DNA from 3 places in the Mesorhizobium sp. B1-1-8 genome. Region 1 is predicted to be linked to each of the others. Evidence: predicted binding sites of a transcription regulator. Region 1 holds the regulator's gene; each other region holds the start of a gene.

What was found. Region 1 encodes PhoB, which activates phosphate uptake and scavenging genes when phosphate is short. Its sites were predicted from a motif close to TGTCATNNANCTGTCAT; they were not measured.
Positions count from the first base shown of each region.
Region 2: the regulator PhoB is predicted to act here: its motif matches at 5,751-5,767, upstream of FJ974_RS22155 (acid phosphatase).
Region 3: the regulator PhoB is predicted to act here: its motif matches at 2,091-2,107, upstream of FJ974_RS19440 (toxic anion resistance protein).

Region 1 is NZ_CP083956.1:1,303,932-1,313,801, reverse strand. It holds gene FJ974_RS06480 (ATP-binding cassette domain-containing protein) at 1-309, opposite strand, end outside; gene FJ974_RS06475 (sugar ABC transporter permease) at 324-1,640, opposite strand; gene xylF (D-xylose ABC transporter substrate-binding protein) at 1,783-2,823, opposite strand; gene FJ974_RS06465 (ROK family protein) at 3,146-4,390, shown strand; gene phoB (phosphate regulon transcriptional regulator PhoB) at 4,391-5,080, opposite strand; gene phoU (phosphate signaling complex protein PhoU) at 5,100-5,807, opposite strand; gene pstB (phosphate ABC transporter ATP-binding protein PstB) at 5,829-6,632, opposite strand; gene pstA (phosphate ABC transporter permease PstA) at 6,629-7,480, opposite strand; gene pstC (phosphate ABC transporter permease subunit PstC) at 7,484-8,473, opposite strand; gene pstS (phosphate ABC transporter substrate-binding protein PstS) at 8,538-9,596, opposite strand.
Region 2 is NZ_CP083956.1:4,505,324-4,515,193, forward strand. It holds gene FJ974_RS22130 (hypothetical protein) at 1-248, shown strand, start outside; gene FJ974_RS22135 (ABC-F family ATP-binding cassette domain-containing protein) at 329-1,951, opposite strand; gene FJ974_RS22140 (2OG-Fe(II) oxygenase) at 2,161-2,904, opposite strand; gene FJ974_RS22145 (hypothetical protein) at 3,027-3,554, opposite strand; gene FJ974_RS22150 (OsmC family protein) at 3,560-3,982, opposite strand; gene FJ974_RS22155 (acid phosphatase) at 4,160-5,692, opposite strand; gene FJ974_RS22160 (cytochrome-c peroxidase) at 5,946-7,193, shown strand; gene FJ974_RS22165 (hypothetical protein) at 7,427-7,756, shown strand; gene FJ974_RS22170 (dihydrofolate reductase family protein) at 7,731-8,318, opposite strand; gene FJ974_RS22175 (winged helix-turn-helix transcriptional regulator) at 8,418-8,834, shown strand; gene FJ974_RS22180 (3-keto-5-aminohexanoate cleavage protein) at 8,985-9,707, shown strand; gene FJ974_RS22185 (Gfo/Idh/MocA family protein) at 9,754-9,870, opposite strand, start outside.
Region 3 is NZ_CP083956.1:3,980,484-3,990,353, forward strand. It holds gene FJ974_RS19430 (OpgC family protein) at 1-1,159, opposite strand, end outside; gene FJ974_RS19435 (alpha/beta hydrolase) at 1,348-2,028, shown strand; gene FJ974_RS19440 (toxic anion resistance protein) at 2,150-3,229, shown strand; gene FJ974_RS19445 (VWA domain-containing protein) at 3,240-4,811, shown strand; gene FJ974_RS19450 (5-bromo-4-chloroindolyl phosphate hydrolysis family protein) at 4,819-5,436, shown strand; gene FJ974_RS19455 (substrate-binding domain-containing protein) at 5,436-6,542, shown strand; gene sthA (Si-specific NAD(P)(+) transhydrogenase) at 6,573-7,961, opposite strand; gene FJ974_RS19465 (RDD family protein) at 8,159-8,629, shown strand; gene FJ974_RS19470 (arginyltransferase) at 8,778-9,542, shown strand; gene FJ974_RS19475 (DMT family transporter) at 9,658-9,870, shown strand, end outside.

The sequences.
Region 1 (9,870 bases):
GGCGTCGACATTGTCGGCCAATGCCAACGTCTGGTAGATGGTCTCGATGCCGTATTTCTTGGCATCGCGCGGATTGGAGATCGGGGCCTCCTCGCCATTGACGAAGATCTGGCCCGCATCGCGCTTGTAGGCGCCGGACAGGATCTTGATCAGCGTCGACTTGCCGGCGCCGTTGTGGCCGAGCAATGCCATCACTTCGCCGGGGAAAAGATCGACGGACGCGTCGTCGACGGCGCGGATGCCGCCGAAGGCGATCGAGATGTTGCGCATGTCGACCAGCGGGGTGCTCGTGGGAGCAGTCTTTTCCATGATCGCCTTTCCTCCTAGACCCGTTTGCGATAGACGGTATCGAGCCAAACGGCGACGACGAGCACGGCACCGACAACGATGCTCTGCAGCGGCGAATCGATGCCGAGCAGCACCATGCCGGACTGTAGCGACTGCATCAGCAGCGCGCCGAGCATGGCGCCCAACACCGTGCCGGAGCCGCCGGCGAGCGACGTGCCGCCGATGACCGCCGCCGCGATCACCAGCAACTCGTCCAGCGTGCCGAGTGCGTTGGTCGATGCATTGAGGCGGGCCGACGAGATCGCCGCGCTGATCGAGGCGAGCACGCCCATGATCATGAACACCTTCATTGTCACCCAGCGCGTGTTGATGCCGGCGAGGGAAGCAGCTTCCGGATTGCCGCCGATGGCGAAGACATAGCGCCCGAAGCGGGTGCGCTTGGTGATGAAGGTCATGACGATGCCGACCGCCACTGCCATCAGCACCGGTATGGCGATGCCATGCGCGATGAACAGCCCGCCTTCCGGAATCGCGATGCCGTGTTGCTCGGCGTATTGGCGCACGATGCCGACCGGCCAGGGATAGGAATTGGCGATCCAGACGGCGCCAAGGATGGCGGCGCAGGCGACCGCGCCCAGTAACATCTCCGCCCAGATCGGACGCAGCGGGAATTTGAACCGTTTGCGCTGCGAGCGGCCATTGAACAGCATGAAGGCCACCGCCGCACAGGCAACGACGCCAACAACCCAGCTGGCTGGGCCGCCGATCGAGCCACGCGGCCCGCCACCCATAAGCTGGAAGGTGGCGTCGAGCGGCGCAACGGTGCGGCCGCTGGTTATCAACCAGGCCATGCCGCGCCAGACCAGCAGGCCACCCAGCGTCACGATGAACGCCGGGACCTCCATATAGGCGATGATGAAACCCTGGAACGCGCCGATGACGAGGCCAAGCACGACGCCGACGGCCAGCGCTACAATCCAAAGCCAGGGATTACCGAGCTGGAAGCCGATCACTCGAACGAGGAATTCTGCCTGTGCCACACCCATGATCATGCCGACCACGCCTTCGACGGACCCGACCGAAAGGTCGATGTTGCGCATGACGATGACTAACACCATGCCGGTCGCCATGATCGCGACCGAGGAGGTTTGCACCGACAGGTTCCACAGATTGCGCGGCGTCAGGAAGAGGCCTCCCGACAAGATGTGTATGCCGATCCAGATGACCAGCAGCGCGCCGATCATGCCGAGCATGCGCGTGTCGATCTCGGTCGCCTTCAGGAACCGGGCCACCGCGCCGAGTTCGGAAGCACGTGCGGTGTCGGCCTGCTGGGTGGACGTCGTATCGGTCATGGTTTCCTCCCAGCGGCTTGCCGTCTGACGCGGATGCCGGACCACAGCCTAGAAGCTATCGGCCGTACGCAGAAATACAATTTTTTGAGAAAACGCCGCGGTTTTCAGGCCGCGGCGTCGAGATCGATCGGGATTAACCGACTTAGTTGCAGACGGCGACGCTGCCGGCGGCAACGCCCGCGCAGACCTCGTCCTTCTTGATCCAGCCGGCGTCGATGACGACGTTGAGGTTGTCCTTGGTGATGGCGACCGGGGTCAGGAACAGCGACTTGACGGTGTTGCCGCCGGGCGTCGTGAAGTCCTTGGCGCCGGCGATGTCGGCCATCTTCTTGCCGTCGGCGAGCTGCGAGGCGATCTCGGCGGCGTTCTTGCCGAGCTCGCGCGCATCCTTCCACACCGACACGGTCTGGGTGCCGAGCGCGATGCGGTTCAGCGCCGCGTGGTCGCCGTCCTGGCCCGACACCGGCACCGTGCCGGCAAGACCCTGTGCCGTCAGCGCCGCGACAACGCCGCCGGCGGTGCCGTCATTGGCCGCCACCACCGCGTCGACCTTGTTGTCGTTGGCGGTCAGGAACTGCTCCATGTTCTTCTGCGCATTGGCCGGCAGCCAGCCGTCGGTATAGGCCTCGCCGACATTCTTGATCTTGCCGCTGTCCATTGCCGCCTTCAGCACTTCCATCGAGCCCGCGAACAGGAAATCGGCGTTCGGATCGGCGCCCGAGCCCTTGATGAAGACGTAGTTGCCTTCCGGCTTGACCTTGAACACCTCGCGGGCCTGCATGCGTCCGACTTCCTTGTTGTCGAAGGTCAGGTAGAACACATCCTTGTTTTCGATCAGGCGATCATAGCCGACCACCGGGATGCCCTCGTCGAGCGCCTTCTGCACCGCCGGGCCGATTGCCGAGGCATCCTGTGCCAGGATGATCAGCGCATTGGCGCCCTGCGAGATCAGGCTTTCGACGTCGGTCAGCTGCTTGCCCGGATTGGACTGCGCGTCGGCGGAAATATACTTGTCGCCGGCGGCCTCGATGGCCGCCTTCATCGCCGCTTCATCCGTCTTCCAGCGCTCTTCCTGGAAGTTCGACCACGAAACGCCGATCACCTTGTCCTTCGCCTCGGCGACCGACGCCAACGTCAGCGACATGGCAACACCCGCCAGTATGGCGGCTGCGAATTTCTTCATGATATTCCTCCCTGCGCCCTGTGCGGCGCGACCAGACTGGCCCGTAGGCCGGCACAGAGGCTTTTTTCGAGCCTCAAAAAAAATACTGACCCGGGGCAATAGCCCTGTCAACTGCGATTCTGATGGTTTCTGATCGGCTCGAAACTTTTTTCGAGTGCCGCAATAAATAATGACAGCTCTACTGGCTTCTGCCACTATCCTGGAGCAAAAACAAAAAACTACTGCGGTTCGGCGGTTTTCCAACAAAACTGAACCGCTGGCGCATCGCCGACGGCCCATGCATCATCACAAGGCCGCGATGACCGGGAGGAAATGCGAAGCCATGTCGGTCGGAATCCGCCACGACGATCTGCGCCGGCGCAACCGCGGCATGGTGATTTCGGCCGTGCGCCGGGTCGGCCAGCCGTCGCGGACGGAGATCGCCGCCACCACGGGGCTGAGCCACTCGACCATTTCGGCAATCTCCGCCGACCTGATCCAGGAAGGCATTCTTGCCGAGAGCAAGTCCAGCGAGACCGCTTCGCTGAAGCGCGGGCGGCCTCAGGTCGGCCTTGCCCTCAATCCGGAAGCCGCCGCGGTAGTGACCGTGGTGCTGTCGCTGAATTTCCTCTCGGTCGCCGTCATCGACTATACGGGCCAGGTCGTCGCCGAGGAGCAGCGGCGCCTCGACACGCTGACGATATCGCGCGACGCGTTGATCGGCGAATGCGTTGGCATAGTCCGGCGCCGGCTGGAGGACCCGGACCTCGACATCGGCAGCGTCGCCCGCATCGCAATGGGCATCCAGGGCATCACCGATTCCCATGCCCGCGCCATGCTGTGGTCGCCGATCACGCCACTGACCGACATCCCTTTTGCCGACATTCTGGAGAAGGAATTCGGCATTCCGGCCACCATGGAGAATGACTGCAACATGATGGCGGTGGCGCTGCAATGGCGCGATCCCGACCGCTACCGCGACAATTTCATCGCCATCCTGTTGTCGCACGGCATCGGCATGGGCCTGGTGCTGAAGGGCGAGCTTTTCACCGGCACGCATTCCTCGGGCGGCGAGTTCGGCCATATGATCCATCGGCCGGGCGGCGCGCTCTGCCGCTGCGGGCGGCGCGGCTGCGTCGAGGCCTATGCCGGCAACTACGCCATCTGGCGCAGCGCCATGAAGATGAGCGAGGACGCCGAACCGGTCGATGTCGGCGATGCCGACATGCGGGCGCTCGCAGCAAAGGCGAGGCTGCAGGACGGCCCGGAGCGCGAGGCCTATCGGCGGGCGGGCGAGGCGCTGGGCTTCGGCCTCGGCAGCCTGTTCGCGCTGATCGATCCCGCACCTGTCGCCATGGTCGGCGTCAGCGCGGCCGCCTTCGATCTGATCGAGCCGGCGCTGCGCGAGGCGATCGCCCAGACCGCGGGCGGCCAGCACTCGACATCGATCTCCTTCGACACCGAGCCGAACGAACTGCCGCTGATCCGCGAAGGCTGCGCCATGCGTGCGCTGAGCTTCGTCGACCAGGAGATTTTTGCGCCGGGCGTGCAGGCGCGAACTGGCACGGCAGGCAAGAACGTGGCCTGATCAATCCTCGCGGATCGCGTAACCCGCCCCGCGGATGGTGCGGATCACGTCCGGCATGCGGCCGTTGTTGACCGCCTTGCGCAGGCGCCCGACATGCACGTCCACCGTGCGCTCGTCGATATAGATCGTCTCGCCCCAGACATTGTCGAGCAACTGGCTGCGCGAGAACACCCGGCCGGGATGCCGCATCATGAACTCGAGCAGCCGGAACTCGGTCGGCCCGAGCCGGATCTCGCTCTTCTTGCGGTAGACGCGGTGCGACTCGCGGTCGAGCACGATATCGCCCACCTTGAGCACGCTGGACAGCACTTCCGGCTTGGCGCGGCGCAGCAGCGCCTTGATCCGCGCCATGAATTCCGGCGTCGAGAACGGCTTGACCAGATAGTCGTCGGCGCCGGTCGAGAGGCCGCGCACCCGGTCGCTTTCTTCACCCCGCGCGGTCAGCATGATGATCGGCAGCCGCTCGGTCTCGGGACGCATCCTGAGGCGGCGGCAAAGCTCGATGCCGGAAACCGCCGGCACCATCCAGTCGAGCACCAAAAGGTCGGGCACGTTCTCCTGCAGGCGGATCTCGGCTTCGTCGCCTCGTGTCACCACCTCGACCTGATAGCCTTCGGATTCGAGGTTGTAGCGGAGCAGCACGCCCAGCGGCTCCTCGTCCTCCACCACCATGATGCGCGGCGCGATCATCGGCAGGTTACCCTTGTTGTCAGGTGGCCGGTGTCGACATCGCGGTCTCGTCCTGCTTCGGACGGTTCGCGGGCAATTGCGTGCCGGTCAACACATAATAGGCGTTCTCGGCGATGTTGGTGACATGGTCGCCGATGCGCTCCAGGTTCTTGGCGCAAAACAGAAGATGCGTGCAAGCCGTGATGTTGCGCGGATCCTCCATCATGTAGGTCAGGAGTTCACGGAACACGGACGTGTATTTGACGTCGATGCGTTCGTCGGCATTGCGCAGCGTGGCGAGTGCCGTGGCGTCGCCCGCCGTATATTCCTGGATGACGGCCTGGACCTGGATCAGCACCATCTGCGCCATCGAGTCGATCGAATGCGAAAGATCGCGGGGTGCTGCGCTGATGCCGACCGAGCCGACGCGCTTGGCGATGTTCTTGGCCAGGTCGCCGATGCGCTCGAGGTCGCCGGCCATGCGGATCGAGCCGACCACGTGGCGCAGATCGTCTGCCATCGGCTGCCGCTTGGCGATGAGCGTGATGGCACGGTCGTCGAGTTCACGCTGGCGCGCGTCCATGATGGCGTCGTCGGAGACGACGCGCTGTGCGAGCGCGTTGTCGGAATTGAGCAGGGCCTTGGTCGAGGCGCCGACCATGGACGCGGCAAGATCGCCCATGTCACGGATGAGCCGGCTGATCTGCCCGAGATCCTCGTCGAAGGAAGCGACAGTATGTTCGGCCATGATTTATGTCCTCGTGTGAACTCAGCCGAAGCGGCCGGTGATGTAGTCCTGCGTGCGCTTCTCGCGAGGCGAGGTGAAGATCTTCTCCGTCCGGTCGAACTCGACCAGTTCGCCAAGATACATGAACGCCGTCTGCCGCGACACGCGCGCCGCCTGCTGCATGTTGTGGGTGACGATGACGATCGTGTAGTCGGCCTGCAACTCGTCGATCAGTTCCTCGATCTTGGCGGTCGACAGCGGATCGAGCGCCGAGGCCGGCTCGTCGAGCAGGATGACCTCGGGCTTCACCGCCACGGTGCGGGCGATGCAGAGGCGCTGCTGCTGGCCGCCCGAGAGGCTGAGGCCGCTGGCGTTGAGCTTGTCCTTGACCTCGGTCCAAAGCGCTGCGCGTTTCAGCGCCTGCTCGACGCGGCCGTCCATTTCGGCCTTGCTGATCTTCTCATAGAGCCTGACGCCGAAGGCGATGTTCTCGTAGATCGACATCGGGAACGGCGTCGGCTTCTGGAACACCATGCCGATCTTGGTCCTGAGCAGGTTGAGGTCCTGCGAGCGGTCGAGGATGTTTTTGCCGTCGAGCAGTACCTGGCCGTCGGCGGTCTGCTTCGGGTAGAGCTCGTAGATGCGGTTGAAGACGCGCAGCAGCGTCGACTTTCCGCAGCCCGACGGGCCGATGAAGGCGGTGACGCTGCGCTCCGGCAAGGACAGGCTGATGTCCTTCAGCGCCTTTGACTGGCCGTAATAGAAGTTGAGGTTCTTGACCTCGATCTTGGCTTTCTCGACGGTCGTGTCGGCTACGTTCAAATCGGTGGACAACATCGGTTTCATCTGTCCTCTCTGCGTCCGGTAAGGCTGCGGGCGAAGATGCTCAGCCCAAGAACCGTAAGGGTGATTATGAGTGCGCCGGTCCACGCCAGTTGCTGCCATTCTTCATAGGGGCTGAGAGCGAACTGGAAGATGGTCACCGGCAGGCTGGCCATTGGCGCGTTGAGGTTGCTCGACCAGAACTGGTTGTTGAGCGCCGTGAAGAGCAGCGGCGCCGTCTCGCCGGAGATGCGGGCGATCGCCAGCAATATGCCGGTGACGATGCCGGAAAGTGCGGCGCGATAGGCAACCGAACGGATGACGACCCAGCGCGGCGCGCCGATCGCGGTGCCGGCTTCGCGCAAGGCGTTCGGCACCAAATTCAGCATGTCCTCGGTGGTGCGCACAACAACCGGGATGACCAGGATGGCCAGCGCGACGGCGCCGGCGATTGCCGAGAAGTGCCCCATCGGCCGCACCATCAGCTCATAGACGAACAGGCCGATGATGATCGAGGGCGCCGACAACAGAATGTCGTTGATGAAGCGCACGATCGTCGTCAGGCGCGAGAAGCGGCCGTATTCGGCCATGTAGGTCCCGGCCAGGACACCGATCGGCGTCCCGACGACGACGCCGATGACGGTCATCACCACGCTGCCGTAGATGGCATTGAGCAGGCCGCCGGCATCGCCGGGCGGCGGAGTCATTTCGGTGAACACGGCCAGCGAAACGCCGGACAGGCCCTTGTAGATCAGTGCGCCGAGGATCAGCGCCAGCCAGGCAAGGCCGATGCCGGCGGCGACGACGCACAGCGTCATCATCACGCCATTCTTCCTCTTGCGGCTCTGATGAAGCGATTCAGCTGTCGACATCGGTCAGGCTCCCGTGCGGGCGTCGATGCGCATCAGCATATAGCGTGCGATGGCAAGGATGAGGAACGTGATGACAAACAGGATCAGGCCCAGCGCCACCAGCGAAGAGGTGTAGAGTGAGCCATCGGCCTCGGTGAATTCATTGGCGATGGTTGCGGAAATCGTCGTCGCCGGCGCGAACAGCGAGGCGCTGATGCGGTGCGCGTTGCCGATGACAAAGGTGACCGCCATGGTTTCGCCGAGCGCGCGGCCGAGGCCGAGCATGACGCCGCCCATGATGCCGACGCGGGTATAGGGAATGACCACCCGCCGCGTGACTTCCCAGGTCGTGCAGCCGATTCCGTAGGCCGATTCCTTGAGCACCGCCGGCACCGTGTCGAACACGTCCTTGGTGATCGAGGTGATGAACGGCAGCACCATGATGGCCAGGATCAGCGACGACGTCAGCAGGCCGATGCCGTAAGGCGGGCCGGCGAACAGGCTGGAAAGCCCGGGCACGTTGTGAAAAACGTTGATGATGACGGGCTGTACCATCGTCTGCAGGAACGGCGCGAACACGAACAGGCCCCAGATGCCGTAGATGATCGAGGGGATGCCGGCCAGAAGCTCGACGGCGATGCCGATTGGACGCCGCAGCGGTCTCGGGCAAAGCTCGGTAAGAAAGATGGCGATGCCGATGCCGATGGGAACCGCGATCAGAATTGCGATGGCCGACGTAACGATAGTGCCGTAGATCGGCGACAGCGCGCCGAAATTCTCGGTGACCGGGTTCCACGCCTCGGTCGTCAGAAACGAGAAGCCGAACTTCGACAGTGCCTCCCATGAGCCGGCAAACAGCGAGATCGCAACCCCACCGAGGATGAGCAGGACGAGAGCGGCGGAAACGCGGGTCGCCTCGCGGAACACCATATCCGTGAAGGCGAAGCGCCGGACTGTCGCATCCCTGGATCGCATGGTGCTCGACGCCGGCGTGGCTTCTGAAACGGTGGTCATCTAGCCCCTCGTGCTCGAAAGAAGGCAGGAGGGCGCCGTCGGCGCCCTCCTGCGGCAAAGAGAGTTACTTGGCGGCGTAGAGCGACTTGCCGTCGCTGCCGACGATGTCCTTGCTCCACATTTCCTCGACGCTCTTGACGACCTTGTCGGGCATCGGAACGTAGTCGAGTTCAGCCGCCATCTTGTCGCCCTTGGCATAGGACCAGGCGAAGAACTTGAGGGCTTCGCTGGTGGCCGCGGCGTCGGCGGGCTTCTTGTACAGAAGGATCCAGGTCGCGGACGTCATCGGCCAGGATTCGGCACCGGCCTGATTGGCGAGAATGACGCCATAGCCCGGCTGCGAGCTCCAGTCGGCATTGGCTGCCGCGGCCGAGAACGCCTTCGCGGTCGGCTCGACCTTCTTGCCGTCCTTGTTCACCATTTCGGTGTAGGTCAGCTTGTTCTGCTTGGCATAAGCATATTCGACATAGCCGATCGCGCCGCCGGTCTGCGACACGTTGTTGGCAACGCCTTCATTGCCCTTGGCGCCGATACCAACCGGCCATTCGAGCGCGGTGTTGACGCCGACCTTGGACTTCCAGTCGGCGTTCACGTCAGCCAGATAGTAGCTGAAGTTGAACGTGGTGCCCGAGCCGTCCGAACGATGGACAACGGCAATAGCCTGGTCGGGCAGCTTGACCTTGGGGTTGAGCTTCTTGATCGCCGGGTCGTTCCAGTTGGTGATCTTGCCGACGAAGATATCGGCCAGCGTCGGGCCGTCGAGGACGAGCTCGCCCGGCTTGATGCCCGCGAGATTGACGACGGGCACGATGCCGCCCATCACCATCGGGAACTGGGCGAGACCGGTGGCGTCGAGGTCTTCACCCTTCAGCGGCGCGTCGGAAGCACCGAAGGTAACGGTCTTGGCCTTGATCTGCTTGACGCCGCCGCCGGAACCGATCGACTGGTAGTTGAGGCCGGTGCCGGTCTCTTTTTTGTAGGCGTCGGCCCACTTGGCATAGATCGGGTAGGGGAACGTCGCGCCAGCGCCCGAGATGTCTGCCGCAAACGCTGCGGACATGGTGAGGGTGGACGCCGCAGCCATTGCAATCGCAACGGCCGCCGAGCGGATGAAATGTCTCATGTGGCCTGCTCCTGTTCGGAAGATGGTCTCTCGGCACCCTTTTGTTTTGGCGCCCGCCGAGGGCAATAGCCTTCGATTATTACAGTCGCATGACAGTTTCATGTCAGCCCGGTAACGCCTGAACAGCGATGTCTGGAGTGGCCTCGGATGGCCTTGGCGAACCAGCCGGAGTTTATCGCGCGAATCAGTAACTTGTATGGCTTTTGATCCCGGCGGCCGGGTTGCGGCCGCCGGGAAATAAAATCCGGACGAGAGCGCGTTGCCTGAATGCCAG
Region 2 (9,870 bases), 2.5 Mb from region 1:
CCGTGCCGAAGATCGCCGCCTGCGATTCGATCTGGGCGGCCGCCGACGCCGCCGCGCAGAAAGCCCAGCAGGCAGATCAGGGCTCGGACCAGGACGATTCCAGCGACACCGATGCCGCCAACGCTGTCTGGGAAAAGGGCGACGCCGATTATCGCGCCTGCATGGGCCAGCGCCTGCCCAGCGACCCGGCCTTCCCGGCGCTGCTCAAACAGGCGCAGGGGCTTGCCGACAGCATGGTGAGCAAATAGGTCGCGACGCTGAAGCTTACCGATCTCCCAAGTGGGCGACGGCACTTTCAACGCTGGACAGCACTGCCCGTCGGCAGGGATCAGCTTCTCAAACCTGGCGCTTCCTGGCCGGTGCGCTCGACATATTCCGTATAACCGCCGCCATAGGTGTGGACGCCGTCCGGCGTCAGCTCCAGCACGCGGTTCGACAGAGCGGCGAGAAAATGGCGGTCGTGCGAGACGAACAGCATCGTGCCTTCGTATTGCGACAGTGCTGCGATCAGCATTTCCTTGGTCGCCATGTCCAAGTGGTTGGTCGGCTCATCGAGCACAAGGAGGTTGGGCGGGTCGAACAGCATCAGCGCCATCACCAGCCGCGCCTTCTCGCCGCCTGACAGCACGCGGCATTTCTTCTCGATCTCATCGCCGGAAAAGCCGAAGCAGCCGGCAAGGGCGCGCAGGGGCGCCTGGCCGGCCTGCGGGAAATTATCCTCAAGCGTCTGGAAGACGGTGCGCTCGCCATCGAGCAGTTCCATGGCGTGCTGGGCGAAATAGCCCATCTTGACGCTCGGACCCCGCGCCACCGAGCCCTGGTCCGGCTCGGAGGCGCCGGCGACCAGCTTCAAAAGTGTCGACTTGCCGGCGCCGTTGACGCCCATCACGCACCAGCGCTCGCGCCGGCGCACCTGGAAGTCGAGACCTGAATAGATGGTGCGGCTGCCATAGGCCTTGTGGATGTTCTTCAAGGTCGCCACGTCCTCGCCGCAGCGCGGCGCCGGCTGGAATTCGAAGTTCACGACCTGACGCCGTTTCGGCGGCTCGACGCGGTCGATCTTGTCGAGCTTCTTCACCCGGCTCTGCACCTGCGCCGCGTGGGAAGCGCGCGCCTTGAAGCGCTCGATGAAGGCGATCTCCTTGGCCAGCATTGCCTGCTGGCGCTCGAACTGCGCCTGCAGCTGCTTGTCGGCCAGCGCGCGCTGCTGCTGGTAGAATTCGTAGTCCCCGGAATAGGAGGTAAGCTGACCGGCGTCGATCTCGATGATCTTGTTGACGATGCGGTTCATGAACTCGCGGTCGTGCGAGGTCATCAGCAGCGCGCCGTCATAGTTTTTCAGGAACTGCTCCAGCCAGATCAGGCTTTCGAGGTCGAGATGGTTGCTCGGCTCGTCGAGTAGCATGACGTCGGGCCGCATCAGGAGGATGCGGGCAAGCGCAACGCGCATCTTCCAGCCGCCGGAGAGTTTAGCGACGTCGCCGTCCATCATCTCCTGGGAGAAGCCGAGGCCGTCCAGCACCTCGCGGGCGCGGCCATCCAGCGCATAGCCGTCGAGCTCCTCGAAGCGATGCTGCGCCTCGCCATAACGCTCGATGATCTCGTCCATCTCGTCGGCGCGGTCGGGGTCGGCCATGGCGGCTTCGAGCTTGCGCATCTCGGCTGCAACCGCGCTCACCGGGCCGGCGCCCTCCATCACTTCGGCGACGGCGCTCATGCCATCCATGTCGCCGACATCCTGGCTGAAATAGCCGATGGTGACGCCGCGCTCGACGGAGACCTGACCTTCGTCCGGCTGCTCCTTGCCGATAATCATGCGGAACAGCGTCGTCTTGCCGGCGCCGTTGGGACCGACAAGGCCGACCTTCTCGCCCTTCTGCAAGGCGGCAGAGGCCTCGATGAAGACGATCTGCCGGCCGTTCTGCTTGCCGATATTTTCGAGACGGATCATGGGTCGATAACGGAGTAGGGGAGTAGGGGAGTAGGGGAGTAGGGGAGTAGGGGAGTAGGGGAGTAGGGGAGTAGGGGAGTAGGGGAGTAGGGGAGTAGGGGAGTAGGGCCAATATGGTAACTGGACGGATAAGGAAAGCCCCATATCAAGCTTTGCCGCAACCGTGACGCCTTTTCCCTACTCCCCTACTCCCTTACTGCCCTACTCCCCTACTTTCCGTCGTGGAAAATGATCCCCACCGTGTGACGCCGGCCCGAACGCAACCGGCTGACGCCATGGCGCAGGTTGACGCGGTAATGGCCCCTGGTGCCCTGCACGGGCCGATTGTGCACGGCGAAGATCACCGCGTCGCCCCTTTTCAGCGGCACCACCTCGGCGCGGCTTTGCATGCGCGGGCGCTGCTCGGTCAGGACGAATTCGCCGCCCTCGAAATCCTCGCCGGGCTCGGACAGAAGGATCGCCACCTGCAAGGGGAAGGCAAGCGCGCCATAAAGGTCCTGGTGCAGGCAGTTGAAGTCGCCGGGGCCGTATTGCAGCAGCAGCGGCGTCGGCTTCGTCTGCCCCTCGTCATGGCAACGCTTCAGGAAGGCGGCGTGATCGGCGGGGTAGCGCTGCGCCACGTCCATGCGCTCGTTCCAGTCATTGGCGACGGCGGCGAGTTGCGGATAGAGCGCGGTACGCAGGCCGTCGATCAGATCCGGCAGCGGGTAGCGGAAATAGCGGTACTCGCCCTTGCCGAAGCCATGGCGCGCCATCACGACATGGCTACGGAAATGCTCCTCATGCGGATAGAGGCCGGCGATCTCGGCGCATTCCTCGGGCGTAAACAGGCCGGGCATGACGGCGCAGCCGTGGCTGTTCAGTTCGGACACCAGGGCGCGCCAATCCTGAGCGGCGACGCGAGCTTCCGCGGAGCGGCCGGCACGTCGGGCGCTGATTGAGTGGATGGTCATCGTTGCCTCCTTTGTCGATATCAAAGTGGGGCGAACGAGATGTGGCAGCCACCCGATTCCTGCGGAGAGGTGGTGAAGTTGCCCCCTACGGGGAGATCAGCTCCCCTCCGCTTCGCCAATCTTCACCTCTGGCGCCGATAAACTTCCAGCTCAGGATCCAGATCCACCTTCACCGCATTGGTGAACACGCAGGTCGCCACCATGATGCCGGCGAAGGCGACAAGATTGACCAGTTGCGTCTCGTCATAGCGTGCCTTGAGGGCTGTCCAAATCTCATCTGGAACGGCGTTGGCGTCTGCGGCTACTGCCTTGCCAAAGGCGATCAACAGCGCCTCGTCGATGCTGGGCTTGATCTCCTCCGGCTTGAGGCCACTGTCGATGAGCGCGCGGCGGAAGAAAGTGACCGGAATCTCGGCGCGGCAGGTTTCGGAAATCGCCAACGACAGCAGCCAGATGGCACGGTCGTCGAGCGCCGGTTGCAGCAGATCGCGCAGCGTGAACCATTCGGCATAGATGCGGTGCGCGGCCGGCGAATGCAGCAGGATGCGCTTCATGTTGGTCATGCGGCCGCGCAGCGCGAGTTCGCGGTCGTGCTCGGCGCGGATTTCTTCAGATGCCTTCGCGTAGTCGATCGGGGAAAGCTGCGGCATCGCCCTCACCCAAGCATGGCGTGCAGTTCGGGCGAGGTGCGCAGCGTGTTTGAGACAGTGCAGATGTCCTCGGCATCTTTAACGATCCGCTGCTTGGTCGCCTCGTCGAGATCGCCGGCAATATCCAGCCTGATGATGAACTTCTCGACGCGCGACGGCTCGTCCTTCGCCTTCTCGCCGCTGACTTGGGCGCGCACTTCGCCGAGCTGAGCCGTGACGCCTAGGCGCGTGGCGGCGATGCGGGCGCTCAGCACCATGCAGGCGGCTAGAGAGGCGTAAAGCAGGTCGAGCGGGTTAAAGCCCGGCATGCTGACCGCAGTCACCACATCCACCGTGCCGCCGGTCGGCGTGGTGACGACCGGCAAGCCGCCCGGCGGCAGGACGGCCAGCGCGCCGGTTGTCCTCGTCCTGACTTTCAGTTCGCTCATCGCATGGCCTCCGATCTGGAGGCCATTGATAGCGGACGGGAATTGAGAAGCACAACCGGCGAGGTTCGGCGCGGCGATGGCAAATTAACGTCGCCCTACGAAAGGCCCCCTCTCCGTCCGCTTCGCGGACACCTCTCCCCCGCCTTGGCGAGGGCGAGGAACCCAAGTTCTGCAACGCTACTTCGTCAGATCAAGCGCTGCCGTCAGATCGCCCATCGGCGGCTGGTCGTTGTTGCGCAGCGCCTTGTCGCGGGCGACGATACCGGGCAGCACCGGCAGGTCGTAGCGGGCGGTGATGAAGCGCAAGATCGACATCGTGTCATACTGCGTGTGGTCGACCATGCCCATCTTCGCATAGGGCGAGATGATGACGGCCGGGACGCGGTTGCCCGGGCCCCAGCGGTCGGCTTTGGGCGGCGCGACATGATCCCAGAAGCCGCCATTCTCGTCATAGGTGATGACGACCAGCATATGCGCCCATTGCGGGCTCTTTTCCAGATGCGCGACAAGATCGGCCAGATGCTGGTCGCCGCTGCTGACATCGGCATAGCCGGCATGTTCGTTGAGGTTGCCTTGCGGCTTGTAGAAGGTGACCGCCGGCAGCTTGCCGTCGTCGATCGCCTTGATGAACTCCGTGCCGCCGAGACCGCCGTCACGCAGATGCTCGGCGCGCGCGGCCGTGCCCGGCGCATAAGCGGCGAAATAGTTGAAGGGCTGGTGATGGAACTGGAAGTTCGGCACCGGCTTGTCGTTCTTGCCGTCGAGTGCCGCCCGCCCGGCGCCGGAATACCAGGCCCAGTCGATGCCCTTCAGCGTCAGAAGATCGCCGATGGTGATGTCGTGCTGCGGCGGTAGCGTGGTCGGTTGCGCCGGGTCGGCGAGCGCCTTGTCGCCGCCCTCGGCCGGCTTGTTGGCGCTCGGCTGGTAAGGCGGCTGCATGGTGTTGACGGCATGGAAGTCGGGCGTGATGGCGCCGTCATTGACGAATTTCGGCACGCCGCCCAGGGCCGAGGGCGGCGAATTGCCGGCCACCTTCAGCGTCACGCCGTCGGGCTCGACGACGGCGATCTGGTCCTTGACCGGACTGGTGTCGGCGTTGGGGTAGACCGGCACGCAGGCACAGGCGAGCATGAAATGGTTGAGGAAGGAGCCGCCGAAGGCGCCCTGGAAGAAATTGTCGGCGAGCACGTATTTCTTGGCGATGTTCCACATCGGCAGGATCGAGCCGTCGTAATGGCCCATCACCAGGCCGCCGGAATCGGCCCAGGCAACGAACTTGTCGTTCTTGCCGCCGTCGATCTGCATCTGCTCCTGGTAGAAACGATGCCAGAGATCATGGGTGACGACGCCGGTGTTCTCGTTGAAACCCTTGGGATCGTCGATGGCGAAGACGGCGTTGGCGAGATGCGCGGTCTGGGCTTCCGTCACGGCCGGCGTCACGCCCTTGCCGGTCAGCCCGCCCCAGACCGGCGGCAGTTCGGTCAGCGGCTTGCCGTCGCGGTCGAGCTGGCGGGCCTGGTCGGCCGAGACGTTGCTCAGGCCATTGGCGCCGGGGAAGCCGCCATAGAGGTTATCGAAGCTGCGGTTCTCGGCATAGATGACGACGACGGTGTCGATCTTGTCGTAGCCGGGAGGGGCCGCCTGGGCGGCAGTGGCGAGCGATGCCAGCGCCGTCGAGGCGAGGCAAAGGGAGAGAAAGGACCTGATCATGAAGATGCCTCGTGGCTGGGGAATGGCTGGAGGAACCTGGGAACGCTAGGGCGGGCGGTTGTCAGCTTTGTGACAGGGGGAGTGGAGATAAATGTTCAGAGCAGATGCTGAAGCCGCTGACAGGTCGTCCCCACTCTAGCCGGCAGGACAGAGGGTGTGAAGGATCGCCACGCAGGCATGCGTGCAAAGGCTCAAATGGTCATCAATCCGTAGCAATGCGCGCCTACGCCGATGCAAAACGGACCGGCCTGCCATGACCCGATGGAAATCCGCCACGCTTGCGACACTCGCCAGTCTTGCGGTCGTCTGGCCCGCCGACGGGCTGCCGGCAGGCGGTGTAAACCCCGGGCCGCTATCGCGAGCCGAGGCGTTCGCGCGGGCCGACGCGCTGACGGCGCTCGGCCGGCATATGTTCTTCGATCCGGCGTTGTCGGCCTCGGGCAAACAGTCCTGCTCGTCCTGCCATGATCCCAACCATGCCTTTGGCCCGGCATCCGCCTCGCCGGTCGAGATGGGCGGGCCGAAGCTCGACCGGCCCGGCCTGCGTGCCGTGCCGTCGCTGCGCTACCTGCAGGCCGCTCCCGCCTTCACCGAGCATTTTTATGATTCCGAGGACGAGGGCGACGAGAGCGTCGACAATGGCCCGACGGGCGGGCTGACCTGGGACGGCCGCGCCGACCACGGCAAGGACCAGGCCAGTATCCCGCTGCTGTCGCCTTTCGAGATGGGCAACAAGGATGAAGCCGCCGTGGTCTCGGCGCTGCGCAAGGCGCCCTATGCCGAAGCCTTCAAGGCGGCGTTCGGCGCCGACATCTTCGATCATCCGGAGGATGCGTTCGACGCCGCGGTCGAGGCGCTCGGCACCTTCGAGCAGAGCAGCGCCGATTTCTATCCCTATTCCAGCCGCTACGACGCTTTCCTCGCCGGCAAGGCGCAGCTTACCGCGCAGGAGCAGCGCGGCCGCACGCTGTTCGAGGACGAAACCAAGGGCAATTGCGCCAGCTGCCATCTGAGCGAGCCCGCCAATGACGGCGAGCCGCCGCAATTCACCGATTTCGGCCTGATCGCGATCGCCGTGCCGCGCAATCCCGCGATCCAGGCCAATGCCGATCCCAACTATGTCGATCTTGGCCTGTGCGGCCCGCTGCGCACCGACTTCAAGGGCCGCGGCAAATATTGCGGCCTGTTCAAAACGCCGACGCTGCGCAACGTCGCCTTACGCAAGAGCTTCTTCCACAACGGCCGCTTCCACACGCTGCGCGAGGCTGTCGCCTTCTACGCCAGCCGCGACACCGATCCCGGCCGCTGGTATCCGAAGAACGCCGACGGCACCATCCGCAAATATGACGATTTGCCCAAGGCTTACTGGCCGAACCTCAACACCGATCCGCCCTTCAACGGCAAGAAACCCGGCGACAGGCCGGCACTGACCGACGCCGAGATCGACGACATCGTCGCCTTCCTCGGCACGCTGACGGATGCCGACCAGGCGGGGCAGTAGCTCCTCCACGCCGGCCGGAAACCACTCCCGAACAAGCGATTGGCAGCACGCTGACGGTCGACTGAGGCTGCGCGTTCCCACCGCCGGCTCGCATAGCGACATACCAAATATCCATCAAGCCAGTCTCCTCATGAGCTCTGGACGTCTGAAGCGGGCGCCATATGTGGGCTTGGTTACAGGGCCGCCAAACGGCGACCGCTATATTAGTTGCTCTTCACAGATGGAGGGCTCGCATGAGGTTCGTCACGGTGCAGGAGCCGCCTCATGACAGCTGGACGGTGTTCGATACAGGCAACAACTTGCCCGCCGAATATGCCGGCCGCGTGCTCATCGGACTGACTTCGCGCGAAGCCCACTGGTTCGCGGCCGCAGCCAATGATCAAGCCGCGTGGCCGGAGGGCAATCCGTCCGGCGCGCAGCGGGACCTGGCCGGGCAGAACTTGGTCGATCCGCCAGGAAAAAGCCCACGCGAACAAATGCTTGAGGTGGCGCGCTGCCGGATCGATTCAACCTTCGGCTCTCGCGGCAAACATCCCCTCACCCCGCCCGCGCGTAGCGGTTGACCACCATGCCGCTGGCATAGGCCTTGGAGCCAAGGAGCTTCAGCCGGGCGAAGCCGCCCTGATCGAAGATGCGGCGGCCGGCGCCGAGCACCGCCGGATTGACGAACAGCTGGAACTCGTCGACCAGCCCGGCGTTGATCAGCGCCGAGGCGAAGCCGGCGCCACCGAACACGGCGATGTCGCCGCCCTCGCCGGCCTTCAAGGCGTTGACTTCGCGCGGCAGGTCGCCGCTCGCCACCCTGGTGCGCTCCCAGCGCGAAGCCTTAAGCTTGTCGCTCAGCACCACTTTCTGCACTTCGACGATCCGCTGGGCAAAGGCATAGAAGCGATCTGTCGGGTACTTTTTCGCGGCATTGCCCCAGTGGCTGAGGTAGCCCTCCTCGGCCATCTTGCGGCTGAGCAGAATGGTATCGATGGTTTTAAAGACGGCATTGAAGTCCTGCTTCAATTCGTCGTCCCAGGCGCTGTCGTCGCCCCAATCCCAGAGCTGCCAGCGCTGAGCCCCGTCGGCGCTGACAAAGCCGTCGACCGACATCTGCATTTGAAGGATGAGCTTTTTCATCTTGGGTCTCCTCTCGGCTAACGATTTACTTTCTAAACCATTTGACCCGGCAAGAAGAATGATGTCAATAGTAAAGTGATTTAAAAATGGAACCATTCTATGTCGACCAAGGGAAAATCCGGCTGCCCGGTCAATCTGTCGCTGGAATTGCTCGGCGACCGCTGGACGCTGCTGATCATCCGCGACCTGGTCTTCGCCGGGAAAAAGCATTTTCGCGAATTCCTGCAGTCCGACGAAGGCATCTCGTCGCGCACGCTGGCCGAGCGGCTGCAGACGCTCGTCGACGAAGGCATCCTTACCCGCAGCGACGACCCGAGCCACGGACTGAAGGCGATCTACCGGCTGACCGAGGCCGGCATCGACCTGCTGCCGGTGCTTGCCACGCTCGGCGCCTGGGGCAGTAAATATCGCGAAGCCGACGACGATCTCGCGCGGATCGCCAATGAGCTCGCGGCAGGCGGCGAGCGGGCGCTGCAGCGCATGAAAAAGAAGCTAAGGGCGGAGCATATCGGCTAGCATGGACGCTGGGCGACGCTTCCGTCGCCGGCTCTCTAGGGCGAAGGATCGCGGCGTTGCAGGCCTTCCCTGTCAGGAGATTTCACCGTCCCGTTTCCGCCTGCGCCTCCCTGCGCTAGGCTAGCGCCAGCCGCAACAGGATCATCCGTCATGATTGTCCAGGCCTGCATCAACGGCGCGCGCCCCGCCGATTTCCACCCTGCCCTGCCGCTCGATGCGCAGGCCATGGCGCGCGATGGCACGGCTTCGATCGCGGCCGGTGCTGCCGAACTGCATGTCCATGCGCGCGGCGCCGACCGACAGGAGAGCCTCGCGCCGGAAGCGATGGACCGGACGGTGCACGCCCTGCGCCGCGCTTGCCCGGGCACGCTGGTCGGCGTTTCCACCGGCGCCTGGATCGAGAAGGACGACAGGCGCACGCTCGCCGCCATCGCCGGCTGGCGCGAATTGCCGGACTATGCATCGGTCAATCTCAGCGAGGCCGCTGCGCCCGAGGTGATGGAGGTCCTGCGCGGCCGCGGCGTCGGCGTCGAGGCCGGGCTCGCCTCGATCGGCGATGCGCTCAGGCTGGCCGGCCTCGACCATGGCGGTCGGGTGCTGCGCGTGCTGATCGAGATATCCGAGCAGGAACTGGACGAGGCGTTCGCCCTAGCCGACGGCATCGAGCAAGTGCTGGAGCGCGCCGGCATCAGGCGTCCGGTCCTGCTGCACGGCGAAAACGCCACCGTGTGGCCCTTCGTCGAACGGGCGGCGGCGCGGCGTTTTTCAACCCGCGTAGGGCTGGAGGACGGCAAGGAACTGCCGGATGGGAGCGTGGCGGCGGACAATGCCGCGCTGGTCGCGGCCGCGGTGGGGATTTATCGCCGGGCTTAGTTCCTCGCCCCCGCGAATGTGGCTCCGGCGGACGCGAGGAAACGCGCTACTGCGTGTCCGCGTTGGCCCGCAGCTCCGCGCGCTTCTCGTCCGAGACCACAGCAAGATCGAGCACTTTCTGCAAACCCGCCGCGTGCCGGAAGGTCGGCTCGGTCTGCATGCC
Region 3 (9,870 bases), 2.7 Mb from region 1:
CCCTCGCCGGCACCGGCCGAACACCAAACGAAGCGCGTCCGGGCTCGTCGCGCGCCGGCTTTGCGCGGGCCGGGCCGAGACCCGAGAGCCATTCGAGATAGAGCGCCAGCGCGAACTGCATGGCGATGCCGGCAGCGATCAGCAGACTGTCATAGGCAAAGCCGCCCGGATTGATCAGTTTCAGCACCTGCGCCACCATGGCGATCAGCGTGCCGGCGATGAACACCGGCAGCGAGCGCTTGCCGAGGATCGCCAGCGGATTGTCGGGCCTGGTGCGGAAGAAGTTCGATACGGCCGGCAGGGCAACGATCAGATAGCTGACAGAAAGGATGTGCAGCAGCCGCGGCAACGACAGGAAGGTCTTGTCGAAGCCGCCGATCACCACCGGCAGGTCGAACCACGTTATCTGGCCCCAGAGCGGACTGTGCACCCAGACCAGCGCCGTCAAGACATAGGCGCCGGCTGCACCAACCAGCCAGCGGTTGACCGGAATGGTGCCACCGCGCCTGACATGCAGCATGACGGCAAGGCCGATGTTGAACAGGAACTGCCAGGACAGCGGGTTGAGGAACCAGAGACCGGGCTCGGGATAGTTCGGCGGCGCGATCTGCCAGATCCCGGCAATCAGCCACAGAAGGCCGGATACCGTCAATGCTACAACCGGCCTGTAGCTGACGAACAGCACGAAGACCGGCGCCGCAAGCAGCAGCGCCGCATAGACCGGCAAAATGTTGTTGTAGCCGAGCTGATGGCCGAGCGTGACGATGCCGAGCAGCACTTCCGGCGGATGCTTCAGCAGCGGCTCGATGTTGATCATCTTCAACAGGTCCGGCCGGTGGATGAACGCCGCCGCGGCGCAAAACATCGCTATCACCACCATCGTGGTAACGATGTGGGCGACATAGAGCACGCCGGCGCGCCGCCACATCTTCAACGTCGACAAGAGCCTGCCGCCCGGCTTGAACTTGCTGCCATAGGCGAGCGCCACCGAGATGCCTGAGATCAGCACGAAGGCCTCGGCGGCATCGGAGAAGCCGAGATTCTTGTAGGTCAGGTTTTCGAAGACAGTGCCGGGCACATGGTCGACGAAAATGGTAAGCAAAGCGAGCGCGCGCAGTACATCGATACGCGTATCGCGTTCAGGAACAGGCATGGTCATCGACAAAAGGCCTCAAAGCTGGTCGTTGATTGGGCAATGCGACCCCCGACGCACCGCTTTGATTCCTCCCGTTGGGAGTGTATCGGCGCAGAAACGGACTCAAATACGCCTGGTTCAATCAAATTTCGAGGAGCCTGGAAATACTGCGTTTTGAAGCCGGCAAATCAACAAAACTCTCATAAAATCAAATGGATGTGAGCGTGTTCGAATATAGCGACGAAAACAGTGTTTTGCGCCAAGATCTCAGCTTTGCGTACCGTTTGCTGAAGCCGGCAAATGCGAGCGGCGAATGCTTGATCCTGCTGCACGGATCGGGCGTGGACGAGATGACGATGCTGCCGCTGGCGCAGCAAATCGCGCCGCGCGCGGTGCTGGTCTCGGCGCGTGGCCGCATCCCTCAGGAGGACGGCTTCCGCTGGTTCGAGCGGATCACGCCGACCAGGTTCGGGCAGGCGAGCATCCGCGCCGAGACGGCGGCCTTCGCCGGTTTCGCGGCCGAGGCGGCGAAGCGTCATGGGCTGGACCTCGCGGCCGCCACTTTCCTCGGCTATTCGAACGGCGCCAATCTGGTTTCCAGCCTGATGCTGCTCCACCCGGGCCTCGTGCGCAGCGCGGCGCTGCTCAGGGCAATGCCGGTGCTCGACGATACGCCCGCGACCGATCTCGGCGGAACGCGAGTGCTGATCATCGCCGGCGCCGCCGACCAGATTTACGGGCCCTTGGCGCCGGCCCTGGTGACGCTGCTCAGCCAGCGCGGCGCCGAAATCGATGCGCGCATCGTCGCCTCCGGCCATGAGTTCGGCGATGCCGATGCCGCGATCGTGCGGCAATGGCGCCTGCCGCCCGAGGGATCGGCAACAGTCGCATAACGGTCAAAAAAGTAACGTATTTCACAGCGGTAGCCGCCGATCCCTTTCATTGTCCACAGCGGCGACATATCTCTGTCACAAACCGTCTATCGAGATACTGTTCACTGAGGGGGAGGTCTGCATGGCCGGCGAGAACAGCATCACTTTGCTCGACGACACTTCGCAATTGCCGGTTATCGCGGCCAGTCCGGGCGAGGTCGCCAAGATCGAGGGCGGCATCGACATCCGCGATCGCGCGGCTATTTCGGTTTTCGGCGACCGCGCCCAGCAGTCCGTCAGCGACTATGCCGACAAGATCCTGTCGCAGATCCGCAACCGCGATCTCGGCGACACCGGTCAGCTTCTCACCGACATCATCATGAAGGCCAAGAACCTCGATCCCGCTTCGCTGAAGCAGGAAGGTTTTTTGAGCAACCTGTTCTCTTCGTTCAAGGCGCGGCTCGAACGTTTCAAGGAAAAATACGAGGATGTGGCCGGGCAGATCGACCGCATCGGCCTGGAGCTCGACCGCCACAAGGACACGCTGCGGCGCGATATCGCCGTGCTCGACGACCTGCATGAGCAGACCAAGGACTCGATCCTCAACCTTGACGCCTATGTCCAGGCCGGCAAGAAATTCGTCGACGACTACCGCGCCCATGAACTGCCCAAGCTGAAGGCGGCGGCCTTGGCCAAGAGCGCCGACGCCGCCGGCTCGCTGGAGGCGCAGACGTACCAGGACGCCGTGCAGGCGCTCGACCGGCTGGAAAAGCGCATCTTCTACCTGGTGCAGGCGCGCCAGCTTGGCATCCAGCAGCTGCCGCAAATCCGCATCGTGCAGTCCGGCGACGAGACGCTGATCGAGAACCTGCAGGCGACGTCGGCGCTGACCGTGCCGGCCTGGAAGCAGAAGATGGTCATCCTGCTTGGCCTCACCAACCAGAAGTCGGCGCTCGAACTGCAAAAGACGGTGACGGACGCCACCAACGAGATGATCCGCCAGACCTCGAAGATGATGAAGGACCAGGCGATCTCCATCGAGGAGCAGGCGCAGCGCGGCATCGTCGATGTCGAGACGCTGGCGCAGGCCAATCGCGATCTCATCGACACCGTCCAGGGCGTGCTCAAGGTGCAGGAGCAAGGCCGCCAGAAGCGAGCCGACGCCGAGAAGCAGATGGACCAGATGACCGCCGATCTCAAGAAGGCGCTCACCCAGGGCTGACGGGACCTAAATGCCGAAGACGCTGACGTCCGTTCTCGCGCTGGCGGCCTCGCTGCTGCTGGCGGCCTGCAATTCGAGCAATGTCAAATTCTCGATCGTTTCCGGCTCCGAGAACACGGTGCTCGAGCCGATCGTGCAGGAATTCTGCGCCAAGCAGGGCGCGACCTGCACCATGTCCTACCAGGGATCGCTCGACATCGGGCTCGGCCTGCAGAAGCCCGGCGGACTGGACCAGGATGCGGTTTGGCCGGCCTCGAGCGTCTGGGTCGACCTGTTCGATTCCGGCCGCAAGGTGCGCAATTTGACCTCGATCGCGCAGATGCCGGTCATCCTCGGCGTGCGCAAGTCCAAGGCGGCCGATCTCGGCTGGATCGGCAGGGACGTGTTCATGAAGGACATCCTTGCGGCGGTGAAGGACGGCAAGCTGAAATTCCTGATGACCTCGGCCACGCAGTCCAATTCCGGCGCCAGCGCCTATCTGGCCATGCTGTCCAGCGCGCTCGGCGGCAAGCAGGTGATCGAGCCGGGCGACCTCGACAATCCAACCGTGCACGACACGGTCGGCGCCCTGCTGCAAGGCGTCGAGCGGTCCTCCGGCTCGTCCGGCTGGCTGGCCGACCTCTATGTAGACTCCGCGCGCGGCGGCACGCTCTATGACGCGATGTGGAACTACGAAGCGACGCTGAAGGAGACCAACGACAAGCTGAAGCAATTGGGCGACGAGCCGCTTTATGCGATCTATCCGGCCGATGGCGTGGCGGTCGGCGATTCCCCGCTCGGCTTCATCGACCATGGCCGCGGCCCGGAGGTCGAAAAATTCTTCACCGACCTGCTTGCCTATCTGCAAACGGACGCAGTGCGCAAACGCATCGCCGACAGCGGCCGGCGGTTGCCGCTTGGCGGGGCGGCGATCCAGGCGAGCGCCGAGCCGGACTGGAATTTCGATCCGGGCAAGCTGGTGACGTCGATACGCATGCCGGAGCCGGCGGTGATCCGCACGGCGCTGAACCTCTATCAGGAGGCCCTGCGCAAGCCGTCGCTGACGGCGCTCTGCTTCGATTTTTCGGGTTCGATGGAGAACGAGGGCGAAAGCCAGCTGCAGGCGGCCGCGCAGTTCCTGTTCACGCCGGAAAAGGCGAGCGAGGTGCTGGTGCAGTGGACGCCGTCCGACGACATCTTCGTGCTGCCTTTCGACAGCACGGTGCGCGATATTTTCGAGGCGAAAGGCGATCCGGCGGGCCAGAGCCAACTGCTCGGCGCGGTGGCGCAGCAGCATGCCGGCGGCGGCACCGACATGTATGCCTGCGCCCAGCAGGCATTGCAGAAGATCACCGCGACCGCCGACCTGTCGAAATATCTGCCGGCCATCGTCATCATGACGGACGGCCGCACCGATGGGAGCGCCGAGCCGTTCCTTGCCCAATGGCGCCAGGCGCCGGTGCGGGTGCCTGTGTTCGGCATCACCTTCGGCGACGCCGACAAGAGCCAGCTCGACAGCCTCGCCAAGGCGACCTCGGCGCGGGTCTTCGACGGCGGTGGCGATCTCGCCGGCGCCTTCCGCGCCGCGCGCGGCTATAACTAGGCGGACGATGCGCGGTTTGTTCGGCAATGACTGGAACTGGATCGTGGCGGGCCTCGTCTCGGCCGCGCTGCTGATCGGTCTGAGCACGCTCACCCATTTCCCATTCCTGGTCTCGGCGGTGATTTCAGTGCTGGTCTTTGCCGGTCTGATTTTCGTGCTGGCACCGCGCGCGCTGTTCGAAGGGCTCGATCTCAGCACGCTGAGCGGCAGCCGCGTCGCGTTTGCCCGCGAGCTGCTGGCGCAGGCGCAGCCCGCCGCGGACCGCCTCTCGGCAGCAGCCGGCTCGATCGCCGACAAAGACATGAAGGCCAAGGTGAAGAACCTGTCGGATATCGCCGCCGACGTGATCTCCAAGGTCGAGGCCAAGCCGGAAAGCGCACCTTCGGTGCGCCGCTTCCTCACCTATTACGTGCCGCAGGCGGCCGAAGTGGCGGAAGGCTACGCGACGCTGGCCAACCGGCGGGCGCCAAGCCAAGCGCGGCTTGGCAATGTCGGCGCGGTGATCACCAAGCTGCAGGACGCCTTCGTGCATTATTCCGACAGCCTGGCCGACTCCGAGCTCGGCACGCTCGACGTCGACCTTCGACTCATTCAGGAGTCGCTGAAAGAGGATATCGGTCGCTGATGGCCATTTCACGCCGCGCTTTCGGACTGGGACTGCTGGCCGCTGCCGCGGCAGGCACCGGTGGCTATGTGACGTTGAAGGACCGGCCGGAGTTTCGCGGCTATCTCGGCAACCGGGCGCATCTGTTCGGCTTCATCGGCGGCGAGAAGCAGGCCTTCCTCGCCGATCCGGATGTCGCGCACGCGCTCGGCGGCTACGGGCTGGAGCTCGACGCGCGCGTCGCCGGCTCGGTCGAGATGGTGCGCGAACCGGCCCTGCTGACGCAAAAGCCGCAATTCCTGTGGCCGTCCTCGTCGATCATGGTCGACCTGGCCCGAAAAAGCGGCGTCGCGATCCGCAACGACCAGGTCGTGCTCAATTCGCCGATCGTCGTCTACACCTGGGGGCCGGTGGTCGAGGGCCTGAAGAAGAGCGGACTGGTGACGGTCGCCGCCAAGGGCGGCTACAACCAGCTCGACCTCAAGGCGCTGCTCGACGCCATCCTTGCCGGCAAGAACTGGTCGGATCTCGGCATCGCCGAACTCTATGGCCGCGCCCGCATCGTCTCCACTGACCCCAACCGCTCCAATTCGGGCTTCATGTTCGCCGGCTTGGCGCTCAGCCTGCTGAGCGGCGACGTGGCAACCCAGGAACTGCTTGCCCAGCATGGCGAAAAGGCAAAGGCGCTCTTCCGCAGCATGGGGCTGAAATCGTCCTCGTCCGGCAAACTCTTCGACCAGTATATCGCCGGCGGGCTCGGCGCCGAACCGATGGCGATCGGCTACGAGAACCAGCTGGTGGAATGGGCGCTCGCCGACCCGGCGCGCTGGCAGCGGGTGCAGGCCGGCGCCGGCGCCAAGCCCGAAATCCTCTATCCGCGCCCGACCGTCTATTCGGCGCATCCGCTGATCGTTGTCGATCCGGCCGTCGACCCGCTGCTGGAAGCACTGACCAGCCCGAAGCTGCAGGAACTCGCCTGGTCGAAGCACGGCTTCCGCGGGCCGCTCGGCACGGTGGCCGCCGGCTCGGACACGATCGCCGGCGTGCGGCCGGCCGAGATCGAGGCGGTGCTGCCGATGCCGTCGGCTGACGTGATGCTTTCGCTGCTGTCGCAGCTGGAAGTCTAGATAGCCGACCTGAAGCTCCGGCCTCTACCTCTACCCCTGCCCCATCCTGTTCCAGGCGTCCAACCCGGCGATCTTGTAGGCTTCGGCCAGCGTCGGATAGTTGAAGGTGTTGTTGACGAAGAAGTCGACGGTGCCGCCGAGATTGATCACGGCCTGGCCGATATGGATGAGCTCGGTGGCGCCCTCGCCGACGATATGGGCGCCGAGCAGGCGGCGCGTCTCGATCGAGAACAACAGCTTCAGGAAGCCGGTGTTGACGCCCATGATGTGACCGCGCGAGGTCTCGCGGAAGCGCGCGACGCCGACCTCGTAGGCGACGCCGCTTTCGCGCACCTGCTCCTCCGACTGGCCGACGGTGGAAATTTCCGGCACGGCATAGATGCCATAGGGAAAGGTCTCAGGCGGCGGCGGCAGCGTGACGCCAAAGGCGTGGCAGGCGGCCACCCTGCCCTGCTCCATCGAGGTTGAGGCAAGGCTCGGAAAGCCGATGACGTCGCCGGCGGCATAGATGTGGGGCACGCTGGTCTGGAATGTGTGCGGGTCGACCTTGATGCGCCCTCTCGGGTCGGCCTCGATACCGACCACGTCAAGGCCAAGGCTGCCGACATTGCCGGTGCGGCCGGCGGCATAAAGCACGATCTCGGATCGGATGGTGCGGCCGTCGGCGAGCGTCACCTCGGCATAGTCCGGCTTGGAGGCGATTTCCTTGACGGTGCTGCCCAGGCGGATCGTCATGCCGCGGTCGCGCATCTGATGGATGAAATCGTCGACGATCTCGCGGTCGACGAAATCGAGGATGGTATTGCGCGGTTCGACCAGCGTCACCGGCACGTCGAGCGCCGAAAAGATGGTGGCATATTCGACGCCGATGACGCCGGCGCCGATCACCGTCAGCGTGCGCGGCAGATGGTGGAGCTCCAGCATCTCGTCGCTGTCGAAGACACGCTTCCGGTCGAAGGGCACGTCGGCCGGACGATGCGGCCTGGTGCCGACGGCGATCAGCGCGTTGGCGAAACCGATCTCGCTGTAGTCGCCATTGTCGGCGGTCAGGCTGACCCTGTTGGGGCCGATGAACTTCACGGCCGCGCGTGCGCTCTTGACGGTGTTGCGCATGAACTGGTGCTGCAGCACCTCGACCTCGTGATCGAGCGTCTTGTGCAGGCGCTCGACAAGATCGCCGACCGAAATGTCCTGCTTGACCCGGTAACCGCGCCCATAGAAGCCGCGCTCGCGCCAGCCGGAGAGATTGAGCACCGTTTCGCGCAGCGTTTTCGACGGGATGGTGCCGGTGTGGACCGAGACGCCGCCAAGGCGCCGGCCCCTGTCGACCACCAGCACGGATTTGCCAAGCTTGGCCGATTGCACCGCGGCACGGCGCCCGGAAGGCCCGCTGCCGATGACCAGCATATCGTAGTCCATGTCCCGTCCCCTGGCGTCTTGCTGCGCCGCAGCAAGCTAACGCCATCCACGTCGTGAATTCAACCGGTTCAAACGACACCCGGCACTGCCCGCCGCCGCATGCGCTGATCCGACGATCTTGATTCCGCCACAGGCTTTCACCATTTCAGGAGCGAATGGCCGGCACCCTATCGCGGGCCACGTTACGAGGACATGACATGAACGCGCGCGTGCTTGACGGCGAAATCATCACCACCCGGTTCGAGGATACCCGCGCCTATCGCGGCGTGCGCACCAGGCGTATCCTTGCGTTTATCCTCGACTGCTTCATCGTCGCGTTGCTGACCATTCCGTTCGCCATCCTGGTGTTCTTCCTCGGGCTGCTCACGCTTGGCCTTGGCTGGACGCTGTTTTCCGTGCTGTTGCCGTCGGTTGCGATTCTCTACATCTGGAACACGCTGGGCAGCACCGACCAGGCGACGACCGGCATGAAGATCATGGGCATAAGGTTGGAGAGGCTGGACGGCAGCCGCATCGACGGCCTGACCGCGGTCGTGCATTCGGTGCTGTTCTGGGCCGCCAACGTCATCCTGACGCCGCTGGTGCTGCTCGTGACGCTGTTTTCCGACCGCAAGCGCACGCTGCATGACCTGCTGCTCGGCACCGTGGTCACCCGCAGCGATATCTGATGTTGTCCGCGGCCGCCCTGGTCAAGCCACGGCACCGGCTGTGCCGAAATATGATCGCCGCAGGGCCGCCCGGGCAGCACAATCCTGTTGAATTTTTCGCCGACCGGGCCAAAGGTAGAGCGATTCGCAGGAGCACTCCCAAGTATCGATGACGCAGCATCCGACCCAGTCGCCGCAGTTCTTCCTGACCGCGCCGTCGCCGTGCCCTTATCTCGAGGGCCAGTTCGAGCGCAAGGTGTTCACGCACCTCGTCGGCGACAAGGCTCCCGAGATGAACGACCTGTTGACGCAAGGCGGCTTCCGGCGCTCGCAGAACATCGCCTACCGGCCGGCCTGCGAATCCTGCCGTGCCTGCGTCTCGGTGCGCATCCTGGCGCAGGAATTCACCGCCAGCCGCAACATGCGCCGCGTCATTCAGCGCAATGCCGACCTTATCGGCGCCATGCATGACGCGCAGCCCTCGACCGAGCAGTATTCGCTGTTCCGTGGCTATCTCGACGCCCGCCACCGTCGCGGCGGCATGTCGGACATGACGGTGCTCGACTATGCGATGATGGTCGAGGACACCCATGTCGACACCAAGATCATCGAATACCGGCGCCGTGGCCCGGACACCTTCATCACCGGCAAGGGCCAGGGCGAGCTGATCGCGGTGGCGCTGACCGACAAGATGGCCGACGGGCTGTCGATGGTCTATTCCTACTTCAATCCGGATTTCGAGGACCGCTCGCTCGGCACCTTCATGATCCTCGACCACATCGCCCGCGCCAGGGCCATGGGACTGCCCCATGTCTATCTCGGCTACTGGGTCAACGGCTCGCGCAAGATGAATTATAAGATGCGCTTCATGCCGCAGGAGCATCTCGGCCCGAAAGGCTGGGAACGCTACGACCACGAAGCGGTCACGCGCTGATCCGCTTTTAGACTTTCATCCTTAAACTGTTTCCAAGGCAGGAGATACTTTCGGCCGCCTGGCTGAAGAGTGCCATTGCGCCGTATCACCTGCATTTCATTGCGAAAGTTGCCTTATGTCTTCCCATCACGACCACCAGAAAGGCCTTCTGATCACCGCCGCCGGCGGGCTGATGCTGACCTTCGATATTCCGCTGATCCGGCTTGCCGACGGAGGCGCATGGACGATCATGTTGCTGCGTACCGCCACCACCTTCGTCGCGGCCATGATCATCTGGTCGGTCTGGCGCGCGATGAGCCGGAACGCTCCACAGCTCATCCCCGGCCGG